Regions from separate parts of the Kitasatospora sp. NPDC089509 genome, predicted to be linked through region 3. Evidence: riboswitches for the same ligand, from Rfam matches in the RefSeq annotation. Region 3 holds a riboswitch; each other region holds the start of a gene.
What was found. A riboswitch is a leader RNA that binds a small molecule or an ion and turns the genes downstream of it on or off. The one in region 3 is predicted to bind thiamine pyrophosphate.

Region 1 (4,966 bases), on a different contig from region 3:
GTCGCACTCGACGGCGTCCGCGCCCTCGTCGAGCGCGCGCCGGTAGGCCGCGAGGGTGTGCTCGGGCAGGGCGTGGGAGGAACCGCGGTGGGCGATCACCTGGACGGACGGCACGGTGCGCGGCTTGGACGGGTCTTGGCTGGTCACGGCCATAACGATAGGGGGCGCAGGTGAAGCGGGGGCGAAGACGGCGCCAACCTGCGGGGCCGGGCCGACTCCCGGACGGGAGGGCCCGGCCCCGTGGCCCACCGGGCCTCAGCCCCGGGCGGCGCGCCGGGTCAGCGGGGTGAGCGCCCAGGTGGCCAGGGCCGGCACCAGGAAGGCGAACAGCGAGGCCGAGGTCCACTCCTGCGGGGTGAAGTGCAGTGCCTGCTGGGCGGAGGTCCAGAAGTCCACCCACCAGTCGGCCACCGCGGTCGGCGCGATGAACTGGTAGACGGCGAAGCCCAGCACCCACGGCAGCAGCATCGGCCAGCGGGACGGCGCCCGCTCGGAGAGGTCCCAGCCGAGCCGGCCGGCGCCGAAGAAGTAGTCCACCGCCAGTACGGCGAGCAGCGGCACGAACACCGAGCCGATCAGGCCGAGGAAGTTGCTGTAGGTGTCGGTGAACCGGTCGATCCGCAGGGCCAGCACGGTGGTCAGCACGCCGATGCCGCCGCTCAGCACCCGGCGGTCCACCCGCGGCAGCAGGTTCTGCAGCGACATCGCGGTCGAGTAGACGTTGGCGAAGGACTGGTCGGTCTCGCGCAGCACCAGCACCAGCAGGAACAGCCAGCCGGCCCAGACGCCCAGGAAGGAGTCGAAGATCCGGCTCGGGTCGCCGTCGGACTGCAGCAGCGCCATCAGGCCCAGCACGTAGCACCAGACCTGGGCGACGGTGTAGCCGGAGAAGCTCCCCCAGAACGCCGAGCGCGGGGTGCGCGAGTGCCGGGTGTAGTCGGCGGCCATCGGGACGAAGGAGATCGACACCGCGATCATCGCGTCGGTGGCGCCCAGGAAGCCGTGCCAGTTGCCCGCGCCCGGGTCCGGCACGCCCTGTCGGCCCAGCTGGACGGTGAAGTACACCATCGCGACCGCGACCGCCCCGGCCACGAAGCGGCGCAGCACTGCGATCGAGCCCAGCGGCCAGATCGTCAGCGCGGTGGTGAGCGCGCCCGCGAGCAGCACGAACAGCCAGCGGTAGCCGGTGGTGTGGGCGACGGTCTGGGCGCCCGCCGCGATGGTCAGCAGCTCGAACACGCCCCAGCCGATGCACTGGACGATGTTCAGCACCGTCGGCAGGTAGGACAGCCGGGTGCCGAACAGGCCACGCAGGTTGGCCATCGCCGGGGCGCCGGTCCGGGCGCCGATCAGTGCGGCGACGCCGAGCATCGCGGTGCCGACCGCGGTACCGGTCACGATCGCCGTCACCGCGGCGGCCAGCGACAGCTCGCTGCCCTTCGTGCCGAGCACGGTGGCCGCGGTGGAGAAGCCGATCAGGCTGACGCCGAGGTTCATCCAGAGCGCGAAGTGGTCCCGGAAGCGCAGGGTGCGCGGCGGCTCGGTGTCCAGCACCAGCGGCGCCTCGACCCGATAGTCGAGTACCGCGGTCGCGCCGGAGGCCGGCGGGAAATCCTTGGACGCGGGCGCGCCCGGAGAAGAGGATGACGAAGCAGGCGGCATGGCCGATACTCCCTACGCCGGCATTACCCGGACAGGTTCCGGCGGTCAGCGCCCCCTCGACGGTCCGCCGGTCACTCGCCTGGCGTACGGTCGACATGCGCACTCTCAGCCTGGTCGGTCCAAGCTCCCGCGTGTCAGTTTGGAGCGACAGGCTAACCGGCACGGGTACGAACGCCAAAGGCCACCAGGTGCGCGGTCCGCATCGCGGGACGCCGGGCGGGGGTGGGGAGCCCCGGTCGTCGGTGCCGCCTAAGGATTCTTATGAGTTCTTCAGAGGGGTCCTTACGGCAATCGAATCGGCAGTGCGAAAAACTATGGTCCTTGGTTCTGTCAGCTATGGAGGTCGTCCGTGAGCACCGAGCGCGAGGTTGGGCCCGCCGGGCCGCAGGGGGAGCAGCCCGCGGGGGCGCCGGAGGCGGCCGTTACCGCGTCCGAGGGCACCGCTCAGGGCGGTCACAAGCCGACCATGGCGTTCAGCCGGGTCCCGGAGCCGGCCGCGGAGCCCGTCGTCGCCGAGCCGGTGGCCGGGCCGACGGCGGACGCGGAGCCCGTCGTCGACGGTGGTCACCAGCCGACCATGGCGTTCAGCCGGGTGCCCGAGCCGGCCGCCGAGCCCGTCGTGGCCGAGCCCGTCGAGGTCGAGGCCGCTCCGGCCGAGGGCGGGCACCAGCCCACGATGGCCTTCACCAAGGTCCCCGCGCCGGAGGCCCCGGCCGCGCCGGCCGTCGAGGAGCCCGCCGTCGACCCGGTCACCGGTTACATCGACGCCCCGCCGCCGGTGCTGCCGCCCGCGCCGCCGGTCGCGCCCGCCCCGGTCGCGGCTCCGGCCGCCCCGGCCGCGCCCGCCCTGGCGCCGGGCGTCCCGGGCACCAACCCGTACGCGACCCCGGCCCACGGCGTCCCCGCCGCCGGTGCCCAGGACGGCTACGGCGCCCCGGCCGCCCACGGGCAGGAGCCGTACGGCGCCCCGGCCCCCGGCGCGCCCGCCGGCCCCGCCCACCACCCCTTCGGCGCCGGCCAGCCGCTCGGCGGCTGGGGCGGCCAGGAGACCGGCTCCGGCGGCGCGGGCTACCCCGGCGGTCCCGGCGGCCCGCTCGGCTACCCGGCCGAGTACCCCGGCGGTCCGACCGGCCCCGGCGGCCCGCGCAAGAAGCGCGGTGGCCTGGTGGCCCTGCTCGCCGCCGTCGCCCTGGTCGCCGGTGTCGCGGGCGGCGCGATCGGCGTGGTCGCCACCGACCGCACCGGCAGCCCCAGCCTGGCGGACGACCACCGCAGCACCACCGTCCAGGCCAGCAACACCCAGAAGAACGAGCCCGTCCCCGGTTCGATCGCCAGCATCGCGCAGAAGGCGCTGCCCAGCGTCGTCACCATCAAGGCGCAGGGCAACGGCGAGTCCGGCACCGGCACCGGCTTCGTCTTCGACACCGAGGGCCACATCCTCACCAACAACCACGTGGTCGCGCCGACCCTGACCGGCAGCGGCGGCAAACTGACCGTCAAGTTCGCCGACGGCACCTCCTACAGCGCCTCGGTGCTGGGCCACGCCGAGGGCTACGACGTCGCCGTGGTCAAGATCGACAACCCGCCGAAGGCCAAGCTGGCGCCGCTGCCGCTGGCCGACTCCGACAAGGTCAACGTCGGTGACGCCACCGTGGCGATCGGTGCCCCGTACGGCCTGGAGTCCACCGTCACCAGCGGCATCGTCAGCGCCAAGGACCGTCCGGTGGCCTCCGGCGACGACACCGGCTCGCAGGCGTCGTACATGAACGCCCTGCAGACCGACGCCTCGATCAACCCCGGCAACTCCGGCGGCCCGCTGCTGGACTCCAGCGGCGCGGTGATCGGCATCAACTCGGCGATCCAGTCCAACGCCTCCGCCAACGGCCGGGCCGGCAGCATCGGCCTGGGCTTCGCCATCCCGATCAACCAGGCCAAGTGGGTCGCCGACACCCTGATCAAGACCGGCAAGCCGGTCTACGCCAAGCTCGACGTGCTGCGCAACGACGACTACAAGGGCGACGGCGCGCAGATCCAGACCAAGGACGTCCAGGGCCAGCCGGCCGTCACCCCCGGCGGCGCGGCCGACAAGGCCGGCCTCAAGCCGGGCGACGTCATCACCAAGCTCGGCGGTGCCCCGATCGAGAACGGCCCGGCCCTGGTCAGCCGGATCTGGACGCACAAGCCGGGCGAGACCGTCGACGTCGAGTACACCCGCAACGGCCAGACCATGAACACCAAGGTCACGCTCGGCCAGCGGGACGGCGACCAGTGACCCGCGGGTGACCCCCGGGTGCACGCAATCGTGTGCACCGAAGCCCGCCGGACCCGTTAGGCTGACCTCCGCCTGGAGAGCTGCCCGAGCGGCCTAAGGGAACAGTCTTGAAAACTGTCGTGGCGTGACCCGTCACCGTGGGTTCGAATCCCACGCTCTCCGCTGGTAGGAGAACCACCTGCTCAAGGCGGGTGCCGAGACCACTCGGCACCCGCCTTCGGTGTTTCCCGGGGCGGTTCCCGGGCGGGGTTGACCCTGACACCGTGGGAGGCAGTGGAGTGGGAGCACCATGTTGAACATCGGAGACTTCGCCAGCCACGGCCGGGTGTCGGTGCGGATGCTGCACCACTACGACGCGATCGGGCTGCTCAGGCCCGCCCGGGTCGACCCGGCCACCGGGTACCGCTTCTACGAGGCGGGTCAACTCGCCCGGCTGAACCGGGTGATCGCGCTCAAGGAGCTCGGCTTCACGCTGCAGCAGGTCCGGACCGTTCTGGACGAGCGGCCGGAGGCCGTCGAACTGCGCGGGATGCTGCGGCTGCGACGGGCCCAACTCGCCGAGGCGATCGCCGCGGACGAGCGGCGGTTGGCCCGGGTGGAGGCGAGGCTCCGAACGATCGAGAGCGAGGGGAACATGTCCCAGCACGATGTCGTGGTGAAGCCCGTGCCGTCCGTCAGGGTGGCCCAACTGTCCGGTGTGGCGGCCGGTTACGCGCCCGAGGACATCACGCCGGTGGTCGGCCCGCTGTTCGACGAGCTGTGCCGGCGGCTGGCGGAGGCCGGGATCGAGGAGGTCGGCCCGTCCGTCGCCCGGTACGAGGACTCGCCGGAGCGGGACGGCTCGGTGGTGGTCGTGGCCGCCGTCCAGGTCGCGCCCTCGGTGCGCGGCGGCCGGGACGACTTCGAGGTGGTGGACCTGGCGCCGATCGAGGAGGCGGTGACCATCGTCCACCGCGGTTCGATGGAGGACGCGCTCGGCAGCTTCCAGGCGCTGGCCCGCTTCATCGAGGAGAACGGCTACCGCACGGCCGG
Region 2 (4,966 bases), on a different contig from region 3:
CGTCGGTGCACAGGTAGAGCCGGGCGTCGGCCAGCCGGGCGCGCAGCGTGTCCGCCGCCATCAGATCAGCATCGCCTGGGCGCGGCGCTTGACCTCGGTGCCGCGGTTCTCCCGCAGTGCCTGGATCGGGCTGCCGGGCAGCGACGGGTCCTCGGTGAAGAGCCACTCCAGGATCTCCACGTCGTTGTACCCGCAGTCGCGCAGCACGGTCAGGGTGCCGGGCAGGTGCTTGACCAGGCCCGGGCCGTCGATGAACGCCGCCGGGACCTGCAGCGACTTGTTCGGGCCGCGCCGGACGGCGATCAGCTCGCCCTTCTTGACCATGTTGCGGACCTCGGTGACCAGCACCCCCCACTGCTCGGAGATGTCGGGGAGGTACACCCACTCGGTGACCAGGGCTTCAATCTTGCTTTCGATCTCGCTCACGCCACCAGACTGCCACCTCGGCACCGCCCGGCGCTAAGCGGTGGCCCCCTTGAGCGGCACCGCGGGGTCCGCGGCGAGGGCCCGGTCGAGCACCGCGCCGCGCTCGATCAGCTTCCGGCCCTGGGTGAGGTCGCGCGGCCGGTCCACGGCCAGCAGCGCGCTCGGCGCCCCGTCGCGCAGCCAGAGCACCGACCAGGCGGCGTCCTGCGGGCTGCCGCGCCACAGCAGTTCGTCGCCCGCCGCGTGCCGGCCGGCGTACTGGACCATCCGCCCGAACTGCTCGGACCAGAAGTACGGCACCGGGTCGTACGGCGCGTCCGCGCCCAGCACGGCGGCGGCCGCGGCCCCGCCCGACTGCAGCGCGTGGTCCCAGTGCTGGACGGCCAGCCGGGCGCCGGAGCGGGCCGACGGGTAGCTGACGCAGTCCCCGGCCGCGAACACCCCGGGCAGGGTGGTGCGCAGCCGGCCGTCCACGACCACCGCGCCGGAGCCGTCCAGCTCCACGGCCGAACCGGCCAGCCAGCCGGTCGCGGGCCGGGCGCCGACGCCGACCACCACCTCGTCGGCGGGCAGGCGGGTGCCGTCCGCCAGCAGCACCGCCCCGGGCTCGACCGCGGCCACCCCGACCCCGCAGCGCAGTTCCACCCCGGCCCCCGCGTACCAGGCCGCCATCGCCGAGCCGACCTCGGTCGGCAGCGCCCCGGGCACCGGCGCCGGACCGGCCTCGACCACGGTCACCGCGCAGCCGGCCTGCCGGGCGGCGGTGGACACCTCCGCGCCGATCCAGCCCGCACCGACCAGCACCAGCCGCAAGCCGGGGCGGAGCAGGGCGCGCAGCGCCAGCGCGTCGTCCAGGGTGTGCAGCAGGTGGGCGCGCTCGGCCCCGGGCAGCGCGCGCGGGGTGGCGCCGGTGGCGATCACCAGGGAGTCGTACCGCAGGTCGCCGCCGTCGGTGTGCAGCACGCCCGGGGTGAGGCCGGTGGCGCGGCGGCCGGTCAGCAGCTCGATGCCGAGGCCGTCGTAGTCGATGTCCAGGGTGGTGGCGTCGGCCTTGCCGAGCAGGACGTCCTTGGAGAGCGGCGGCCGGTCGTACGGCGGGTGCGCCTCCTCGCCGACCAGCTGGATCCGCCCGGGCCAGCCGCCCTCGCGCAGCTTCAGGGCGCACTGCGCCCCGGCCAGCCCGGCCCCGACGACGACCACCAGCTCCGTTGCGCTGCTCAGCTCTGCCACGCCCGTCACTGTACCCACGGGCCCGGTGGCCCCCGGTGGCCGCCCGTCCCACCCCTCGCACGGCCCTTCGGCCGGGCCGACCCCCGGCGTTAAGGTGGGTGCACCACACGGGAGCCCGGCGTACCGGGCTGAGAGGCGGGCTGACACGGCCCGCGACCGTCCGAACCTGATCCGGGTCATACCGGCGAAGGGAGAAGAGCAGCTTTGTCACGCTTGTCAGCAGGCAGCCACGCGGACGTACTGGTGATCGGCGGGGGCGTCATCGGCCTCGCCGTGGCCTGGCGCGCCGCCCAGCGCGGGCTGCGGAACGTGATCGTGATCGACCCCCGGCACGGCGGGGGCGCGGCCGGGGTCGCCGCCGGGATGCTCGCCCCGGTCACCGAGCTGCAGTACGGCGAAGAGCCGCTGCTGCACCTCGGGGTGGCCTCCAACCGGCGGTACGAGGGCTTCGCCGCCGAGCTCACCGAAGCGAGCGGCGGCCTGGACACAGGCTACCGCCGCTGCGGCACCATCGCCGTCGCGCTGGACTCCGACGACCGCGAGGAACTGCGCGAACTGCACGCCTTCCACCAGCGGCTGGGCCTGGACTCGACCTGGCTGACCGGCCGGGAGGCCCGGCGGCTGGAGCCGATGCTCGCCCCGGGGGTTCGCGGCGGCCTGCACGTCGCGGACGACCACCAGGTGGACCCGCGCCGGCTGCTCACGGCCCTGGTCGCCGCCTGCGAACGGGCCGGCGTGCTGCTGCACCGGGCCGAGGCCGTCGAGCTGCTGGTCGAGGACGGCCGCGCGACCGGAGCCCGGCTGAGCACCGGGGAGCGGCTGACCGCCGGGCAGGTGGTGCTCGCCGCCGGCCCGCACAGCCACCGGCTGCCCGGCCTGCCCGAGGGGGTGCTGCCCGCGGTGCGCCCGGTGAAGGGGCAGGTGCTGCGCCTGCGGATCCCCGAGGCCTACCGGCCGTTCCTCTCCCGCAACGTCCGCGCGGTGGTGCGCGGCCAACACCTGTACCTGGTACCGCGCGAGAACGGCGAGCTGGTGATCGGCGCGACCACCGAGGAGCAGGGCTACGACACCACCGTCACGGCCGGCGGGGTGTACGAACTCCTGCGTGACGCGCATGAGTTGGTCCCGGGGATCACCGAACTCCCGCTGTCCGAGACGGCCGCCGGACTGCGCCCCGGCTCGCCGGACAACGCCCCGCTGCTGGGCCCGACCGCACTGCCCGGGCTGATCGCCGCGACCGGCCACTACCGCAACGGGGTGCTGCTCACCCCGGTGACCGCCGACCTGCTCGCCGACTACCTGGCGACCGGTGAAGTCCCCGACCTGGCCAGGCCGTTCACGCCCACCCGGTTCTCCCCCGCATCCCCCCTGATGAAGGCCACCGCATGACCGAGATCCGCACGCCCGAGCTCGACACGACCGGGATCGACACGACCGAGATCGAGCTGACCGTCAACGGCGAGCCCCGCCTGGTGCCCGCCGCCACCACCCTCGCGGCCCTGGTGGCCACCGTCAGCACCGCCCACAGCGGTGTCGCCGCCGCCCTCAACGAGGCCGTGGTGCCGCGCAGTTCGTGGCCCGCGACGGCACTGAACAGCGGCGACCGGATCGAGATCCTCACCGCCGTCCAGGGAGGCTGAGCCATGGCCGACGACCTGCTGACCATCGCCGGGACGACCTTCTCCTCCCGGCTGATCATGGGCACCGGCGGAGCACCGAGCCTGGAGGTACTGGAGCGCGCCCTGCTCGCCTCCGGCACCGAGCTGACCACCGTGGCCATGCGCCGGGTGGACGCCACCACCCAGGGCTCCGTCCTGGACGTGCTCACCCGCAACGGCATCCGGGTACTGCCCAACACGGCCGGCTGCTTCACCGCCGGCGAGGCCGTGCTGACCGCCCGGCTGGCCCGCGAGGCGCTCGGCACCGACTGGGTGAAGCTGGAGGTGATCGCCGACGAGCGGACCCTGCTGCCGGACCCGATCGAGCTGCTGGACGCCGCCGAGACGCTGGTCGACGACGGCTTCACGGTGCTCCCGTACACCAACGACGACCCGGTGCTGGCGCGCAAGCTGGAGGACGTCGGCTGCGCGGCGATCATGCCGCTGGGCTCGCCGATCGGCTCCGGCCTGGGCATCCGCAACCCGCACAACTTCCAGCTGATCGTCGAGGACGCGGGCGTCCCGGTGATCCTGGACGCGGGCGCCGGCACCGCCTCCGACGTGGCGCTGGCGATGGAGCTGGGCTGCGCGGCGGTGATGCTCGCCTCCGCGGTGACCCGGGCCCAGGAGCCGGTGCTGATGGCCGAGGCGATGCGGCACGCCGCCGAGGCGGGCCGGCTCGCCCACCGGGCCGGCCGCATCCCGCGCCGCTTCCACGCCGAGGCCTCCTCCGCGATGGCGGGCCGCGCCGACCTGGACTCCCGCGAGCGGCCGGCCTTCTAGCCCGCACCGGCCGCACAGCCCGTGCAGGCCGTGTAGGCCGTGTAGGCCGTGTAGGCCGTGTAGGCCGTGTAGGCCGTGTAGGCCGTGTCACAAGCCGGTCCCGGAGCGGTGTCCGCCGGGACCGGCGGCCGGGCGCCCCACTAGACTCGCCGGGTGGACATGGCCTTGCACGACCCCCTGATCGGCGCCCTGCTCGACAACCGGTACCGGGTCGAGCAGCGGATCGCGACCGGCGGGATGTCCACCGTCTACAAGGGCACCGACACCCGGCTGGACCGGGTGGTCGCCCTCAAGGTGATGCACCCCCAGCTGGCCGGCGACGAGGGCTTCACCGCCCGCTTCATCCGTGAGGCCAAGGCGGTCGCCAAGCTCACCCACCCCAATGTGGTCAACGTCTTCGACCAGGGCGCGGACGGCGGAAACGTTTTCCTCGCCATGGAGTACGTGCCCGGCCGCACCCTGCGCGACCTGCTGCGCGACCGCGGCGCGCTGTCCGTCCGGGCCGCCCTGGACGTGCTGGAGCCGGTGCTCGCCGCCCTCGGCGCCGCCCACCGGGCCGGGCTGGTCCACCGGGACGTCAAGCCGGAGAACGTGCTGATCACCGAGACCGGTCTGGTCAAGGTCGCCGACTTCGGCCTGGTCCGGGTGCTCGGCAGCGCCGAGGGCGCCCCCACCTCGACCAGCACCGCCACCGGCGGCACCGTCATGGGCACGGTCTCCTACCTGGCCCCCGAGCAGATCCTCCCGGACGCCCCCACCGACCAGCGGGTCGACGTCTACGCGGCCGGCATCCTGCTGTACGAGATGCTGACCGGCCGCCGCCCGCACACCGGCGACAACCCCGTCCAGGTGATGTACAAGCACCTGCA
Region 3 (4,966 bases):
AGAAGGTCCCGCCGGACGGCCCCTTGGGGACGGGCCGCCCCGAGGGGGTGCGGTCCGGGGTGCGGTCCCGCTTGAAGCCGACCGAGGTCACCGCCGGGTACTGCACCACCGGGTGGTCCGCCAGCACGTCGAGCGACACCGAGGCCTCGGCCGCCAGCGGGTGCCCGGCCGGGAGGGCCAGCACCCGGCGCTCGGTGAGCAGCACCGGGCCGACGGCCATGCCGTCGAAGGGGTAGGAGGCGACCAGGACGTCGATCGAGCCGTCCTCCAGGCTCGCACGGGAGTTGGACAGCTGCACCTCCCGCACGGCCACCCGGCAGTCCGGGTGCCGCTCGCCGAACAGCGCCACCACCTTGAGCAGCACGGGCGCCGTCCACTCCCCGAGGAACGCCACCCGCAGCTCCCCGGTCACCCCCCGCCCGGCGTCCACCGCCCGCCGCAGCGCCTCCGCCATCGCGGCCACCGCCGGCCCGAGGTCCGCCGCCAGCTGCCGCCCCACCGGGGTGGGCCGCACGGAACGGCTGGTGCGCTCGAACAGCGGTGCACCGATCCGGCGTTCGAGCTTCCGCACCACCTGGCTGACCCGGCCGGTGGTCAGGCCCAGCCGCTCGGCCGTCCGGCCGAAGTGCAGTTCCTCGGTCAGTGCGAGGAGGACCTCGACCTCCAGCCGCTCCAGCATGCCGCCCCCGTTCCCCGCCCGGCATCGTTTAGTCCGACTCAACGATCGTACGGCGATCAGCCGTTGAAGATCACTCCCGGCCGGAGGATCGTGGAACCCGTCCCCACCGAACCCTCACCACCGGAGCCGATCACCATGCGCGTCGTCGCCCTCGACCACCTGGTCCTCAACGTCGCCGACATCGAGCGGTCGCTCGCCTTCTACACCGGCCTGCTCGGCCTGGAGCCGGTCCGGGTCGACGAGTGGCGGGCCGGCCAGGTCTCCTTCCCCTCCGTCCGGGTCTCCCCCGGAACGATCATCGACCTCTTCCACCGCCCCCGCCACGAGTCCAACGTCGACCACATCTGCCTCACCGTCGAACCCCTCGACTGGCAGGAGGTCGTCGACTCCGGCGTCTTCACCGTCCTCGACGGCCCCGGCCCCCGCTACGGCGCCCGCGGCACCGCCACCTCCCTCTACGTCCAGGACCCGGACGGCAACACCGTCGAACTCCGCTGGTACCCCCAGGACGTCCCCGGCGCCACCGCAGCCACCGCCTGAGGCCGGAACCGACGAAGCGCCGCCCCCGGAGAAGCTCCGGGGACGGCGCTCAGGTGACCGTTATCCGGTGTCCGGCGTCAGTCGACCAGCGGGAGGTAGACCTTGTTGCCCTGGGCCGCGAACTCGGCGGACTTCTCCGCCATGCCGGCCAGGGCCTCGGCGTCGAAGTCGCTGGAGACGGCCGTGGAGCCGTCGCCGTGCTCGTCGCGGATCTTCTGGGAGATCTTCATCGAGCAGAACTTCGGGCCGCACATCGAGCAGAAGTGGGCCGTCTTGGCGGGTTCGGCGGGGAGGGTCTCGTCGTGGAAGTCGCGGGCGGTCTCCGGGTCGAGGGCCAGGTTGAACTGGTCCTCCCAGCGGAACTCGAACCGGGCGTCGGAGAGGGCGTCGTCCCAAGCCTGGGCGCCGGGGTGGCCCTTGGCGAGGTCGGCGGCGTGCGCGGCGATCTTGTAGGTGATCACGCCGGTCTTGACGTCGTCCCGGTTGGGCAGGCCCAGGTGCTCCTTGGGCGTGACGTAGCAGAGCATCGCGGTGCCCCACCAGGCGATCATCGCGGCGCCGATGCCCGAGGTGATGTGGTCGTAGCCGGGGGCGACGTCGGTGGTGAGCGGGCCGAGGGTGTAGAACGGCGCCTCGTCGCAGATCTCCTTCTGGAGATCCATGTTCTCCTTGATCTTGTGCATCGGGACGTGGCCCGGGCCCTCGATCATCACCTGGACGCCGCGCTCGCGGGCGATCCGGCCGAGCTCGCCGAGGGTCTGCAGCTCGGCGAACTGCGCCTCGTCGTTGGCGTCGGCGATGGAGCCGGGGCGCAGGCCGTCACCGAGCGAGAAGGTGACGTCGTAGGCCGCCAGGATGTCGCAGAGTTCCTCGAAGTTGGTGTAGAGGAAGTTCTCCTGGTGGTGCGCCAGGCACCAGGCGGCCATGATCGAGCCGCCGCGCGAGACGATGCCGGTCTTGCGGCGCGCGGTGAGCGGGACGTACCGCAGCAGCACGCCGGCGTGCACGGTCATGTAGTCGACGCCCTGCTCGCACTGCTCGATGATGGTGTCCCGGTAGACCTCCCAACTCAGCTCCTCGGCCTTGCCGTCCACCTTCTCCAGGGCCTGGTAGAGCGGCACGGTGCCGATCGGCACGGGGGAGTTGCGCAGGATCCACTCGCGGGTGGTGTGGATGTTGCGGCCGGTGGAGAGGTCCATGACGGTGTCGGCACCCCAGCGGGTGGCCCAGGTCATCTTCTCCACCTCCTCCTCGATCGAGGAGGTGACGGCGGAGTTGCCGATGTTGGCGTTGATCTTCACCAGGAAGTTGGTGCCGATGATGGCCGGCTCCACCTCGGGGTGGTTCACGTTCACCGGGATGACGGCCCGGCCGCGGGCCACCTCGTCCCGTACGAACTCCGGCTCCAGGCCCTCCCGGAGGGCCACGTACTCCATCTCCGGCGTCACCACGCCCCGCCTGGCGTAGGCGAGTTGGGTGACGGCGACACCGCCGCGACCGCGCAGCGGACGGCGCGGGCGGCCGGGGAAGACCGCGTCCAGGTTCCGCAGGTTCCCGCCGCGCGGCGAGGTGTGCTTGATGCCGTCGTCCTCGGGGCGCGCCTCGCGGCCGTCGTACTCCTCGACGTCGCCGCGCTGACGGATCCACGCGTCGCGCAGGGCGGGCAGGCCGCGCCGGACGTCGGGCTCGTACGCCGGGTCGGTGTACGGGCCGGAGGTGTCGTACAGCGGGACGGTCCGGCCGTTGGTGAGCTGCACCTCGCGGTACGGGACCCGCAGGTCGGGGCGGGATCCGTCGCGGTAGGCCTTGCGCCAGGCCGGCGTCGGGTAGCCGGTGCGCTCGCTGCTGGGGGCGCCCTGGGCAGACTGCGGCTGTGCTTCGAACGTGGTCATCTGACCTCATACTCCCTACGCCGGCATTACCCGGTCCAGGTTCCTGCGGTCGACGCAGCCGTCGGTCCGTCCGTCGACGGTCCGGTCAGCGTCCTCTCAGCCCGGTGCTCCGAGCTCCCGCGTCGCAGGCGGTGTTGCCTGCACATGACGCCCAACACGGTAGCGAGCCGATCGCCGCAGGTCCAGACGGTCCCCGGAACGGATCCGGCCGGGACGAGAGCGGGAGGAGACCGGGGCGGCGCCGGGGGGGCGACCGGGAAAAGGCCGAGGCCCGGCCCCCGCGAACGGGGTACCGGGCCTCCGGAGGTGCTCCGCGCGGAGTCCGACGTGCGGCGCGCGGAGCGGGGTCAGCTCTTGGCGGCCTTCTTCACCAGGATCACCACGGCGGCGGCGATGCCGACGACCACCAGCAGCTTGATCACGATGCTCAGCAGGGCGCCGACGACGCCGAAGACGAAGGCGATGATGTTCCAGGCCAGCACCAGGACCAGCACCGGGATGACGATGTTGCGCACCCAGGAGGGCAGCGACTTCCAGAGCTCAGCCATGTCGGTTCTCCTTCTCCCCTCGGGTCGGCTGCCGTCCGGTGGCCGCATCCCGCTTGCTTCGACACTTCGATCGTACGGGGGCGCAGACGCCGGAACGAGGGCCTGCGGCCCGGAGAGAACCCCTAGATCACCCCTATCCGCACCCCCGGGGGGACCCCCGAGAAACGGCGGGTGAACCGGTCAGACCGGCCAGCGCTCCCCGCGCCAGGCGGCGTCCCAGAACATCCACTCGTAGCGCGAGGTGGTCCCGAAGTGCTCGACCACCCTTCGCCGTTCGGCCGCCGAGAGCTCCTCGCCGATCCGGTCGGTGAGCGCCAGCACCCGGCGGACCACGGACTGGAAGGCCTCGTCTCCGTAGGTGCCGATCCACTTGGCGTACAGCGGGTCGGGGGAGCCCTGGGCGAGCAGGGCCTCGCCGACCCGGGCGTAGATCCAGTAGCAGGGCAGCACCGCGCCGAGCGCCTCGGCGAAGGACCCGCCGTAGACGGTGGCCAGCAGGTAGCTGGTGTAGGCCCGGGTGGTCGGCAGCACCGGCTCGGCGGCGGCCTCCGCGGCGGTGCCGCCGAAGGCGGTCAGGAACTCGGCGTGCATGCCCTGTTCGGCGGCGAGCGCGCCGACCGCGTCGTCCGCGAAGGCCCGGACGTCCGCCTCGCCGGGCGCCTTGGCGGCGCAGACGGCGAGTGCGCGGGCGTAGTCGCGCAGGTAGTGCGAGTCCTGGACGACGAAGTGGCGGAAGGCCTCGCGCGGCAGGGTGCCGTCGGTGAGGCCGCCGATGAAGGGGTGGGCGAGGATCTCGGCGTAGATCGGCTCGATCGACGCCCAGAGCTCGTCGGTGAGGCTGAGGCTACGGGTCATGCGAACGACCCTAGCCCGACCGGCCCCGGCACCCGCGTCCGGTCCTCCGTCGTCCGGCCCGCCCGGGTTCAGTCCGCCCGCGTCCGGTCCTCCGTCATCCGGCCCTCCGAGGCCCCGCTCTCCGGGGTTCAGTCCTCCGGCGGGGAGAACACCACCAGCACCCGCAGTTCCTCGGTGATGTGGTGGAACCGGTGCGGGGTGCCGGCCGGGACGTACACCACGCTGCCGCGCCCGACGGTCGCGGTCTCGGCGCCGACGGTCAGCTCGGCGCGACCGCTGATCACCTGGTAGATCTCGTCCTGGTCGTGCGCGGTCTGGGTGTCGGTGTCACCGGGGGAGAGCGCGTACAGCCCGGCGGACATCCGCGGTTCGCGCAGGAAGCGCAGGTAGGCGCCGTCGTTGGCCGCCCGCTCGGCGTCCAGTTCGTCCAGCCGGAACATCTTCACCGCTGT

Region 1: another riboswitch for thiamine pyrophosphate. It lies ahead of ACIP4P_RS12070 (purine-cytosine permease family protein); the one in region 3 lies ahead of thiC (phosphomethylpyrimidine synthase ThiC).
Region 2: another riboswitch for thiamine pyrophosphate. It lies ahead of thiO (glycine oxidase ThiO); the one in region 3 lies ahead of thiC (phosphomethylpyrimidine synthase ThiC).

Annotation. Positions count from the first base shown of each region.
Region 1 is NZ_JBIVHS010000004.1:526,829-531,794, forward strand. Features, by position in the region: gene ACIP4P_RS12065 (glycerophosphodiester phosphodiesterase) at 1-153, opposite strand, end outside; gene ACIP4P_RS12070 (purine-cytosine permease family protein) at 256-1,662, opposite strand; TPP riboswitch at 1,655-1,803, opposite strand; gene ACIP4P_RS12075 (trypsin-like peptidase domain-containing protein) at 2,012-3,934, shown strand; tRNA gene ACIP4P_RS12080 (tRNA-Ser) at 4,009-4,096, shown strand; gene ACIP4P_RS12085 (MerR family transcriptional regulator) at 4,224-4,966, shown strand, end outside.
Region 2 is NZ_JBIVHS010000033.1:81,901-86,866, forward strand. Features, by position in the region: gene thiE (thiamine phosphate synthase) at 1-61, opposite strand, end outside; gene ACIP4P_RS40610 (Rv2175c family DNA-binding protein) at 61-426, opposite strand; gene ACIP4P_RS40615 (NAD(P)/FAD-dependent oxidoreductase) at 460-1,656, opposite strand; TPP riboswitch at 1,754-1,866, shown strand; gene thiO (glycine oxidase ThiO) at 1,861-3,045, shown strand; gene thiS (sulfur carrier protein ThiS) at 3,096-3,296, shown strand; gene ACIP4P_RS40630 (thiazole synthase) at 3,300-4,097, shown strand; gene pknB (Stk1 family PASTA domain-containing Ser/Thr kinase) at 4,257-4,966, shown strand, end outside.
Region 3 is NZ_JBIVHS010000020.1:23,418-28,383, reverse strand. Features, by position in the region: gene ACIP4P_RS32080 (LysR family transcriptional regulator) at 1-679, opposite strand, end outside; gene ACIP4P_RS32075 (VOC family protein) at 815-1,219, shown strand; gene thiC (phosphomethylpyrimidine synthase ThiC) at 1,297-3,111, opposite strand; TPP riboswitch at 3,107-3,242, opposite strand; gene ACIP4P_RS32065 (DUF5326 family protein) at 3,459-3,659, opposite strand; gene tenA (thiaminase II) at 3,840-4,514, opposite strand; gene ACIP4P_RS32055 (cupin domain-containing protein) at 4,643-4,960, opposite strand.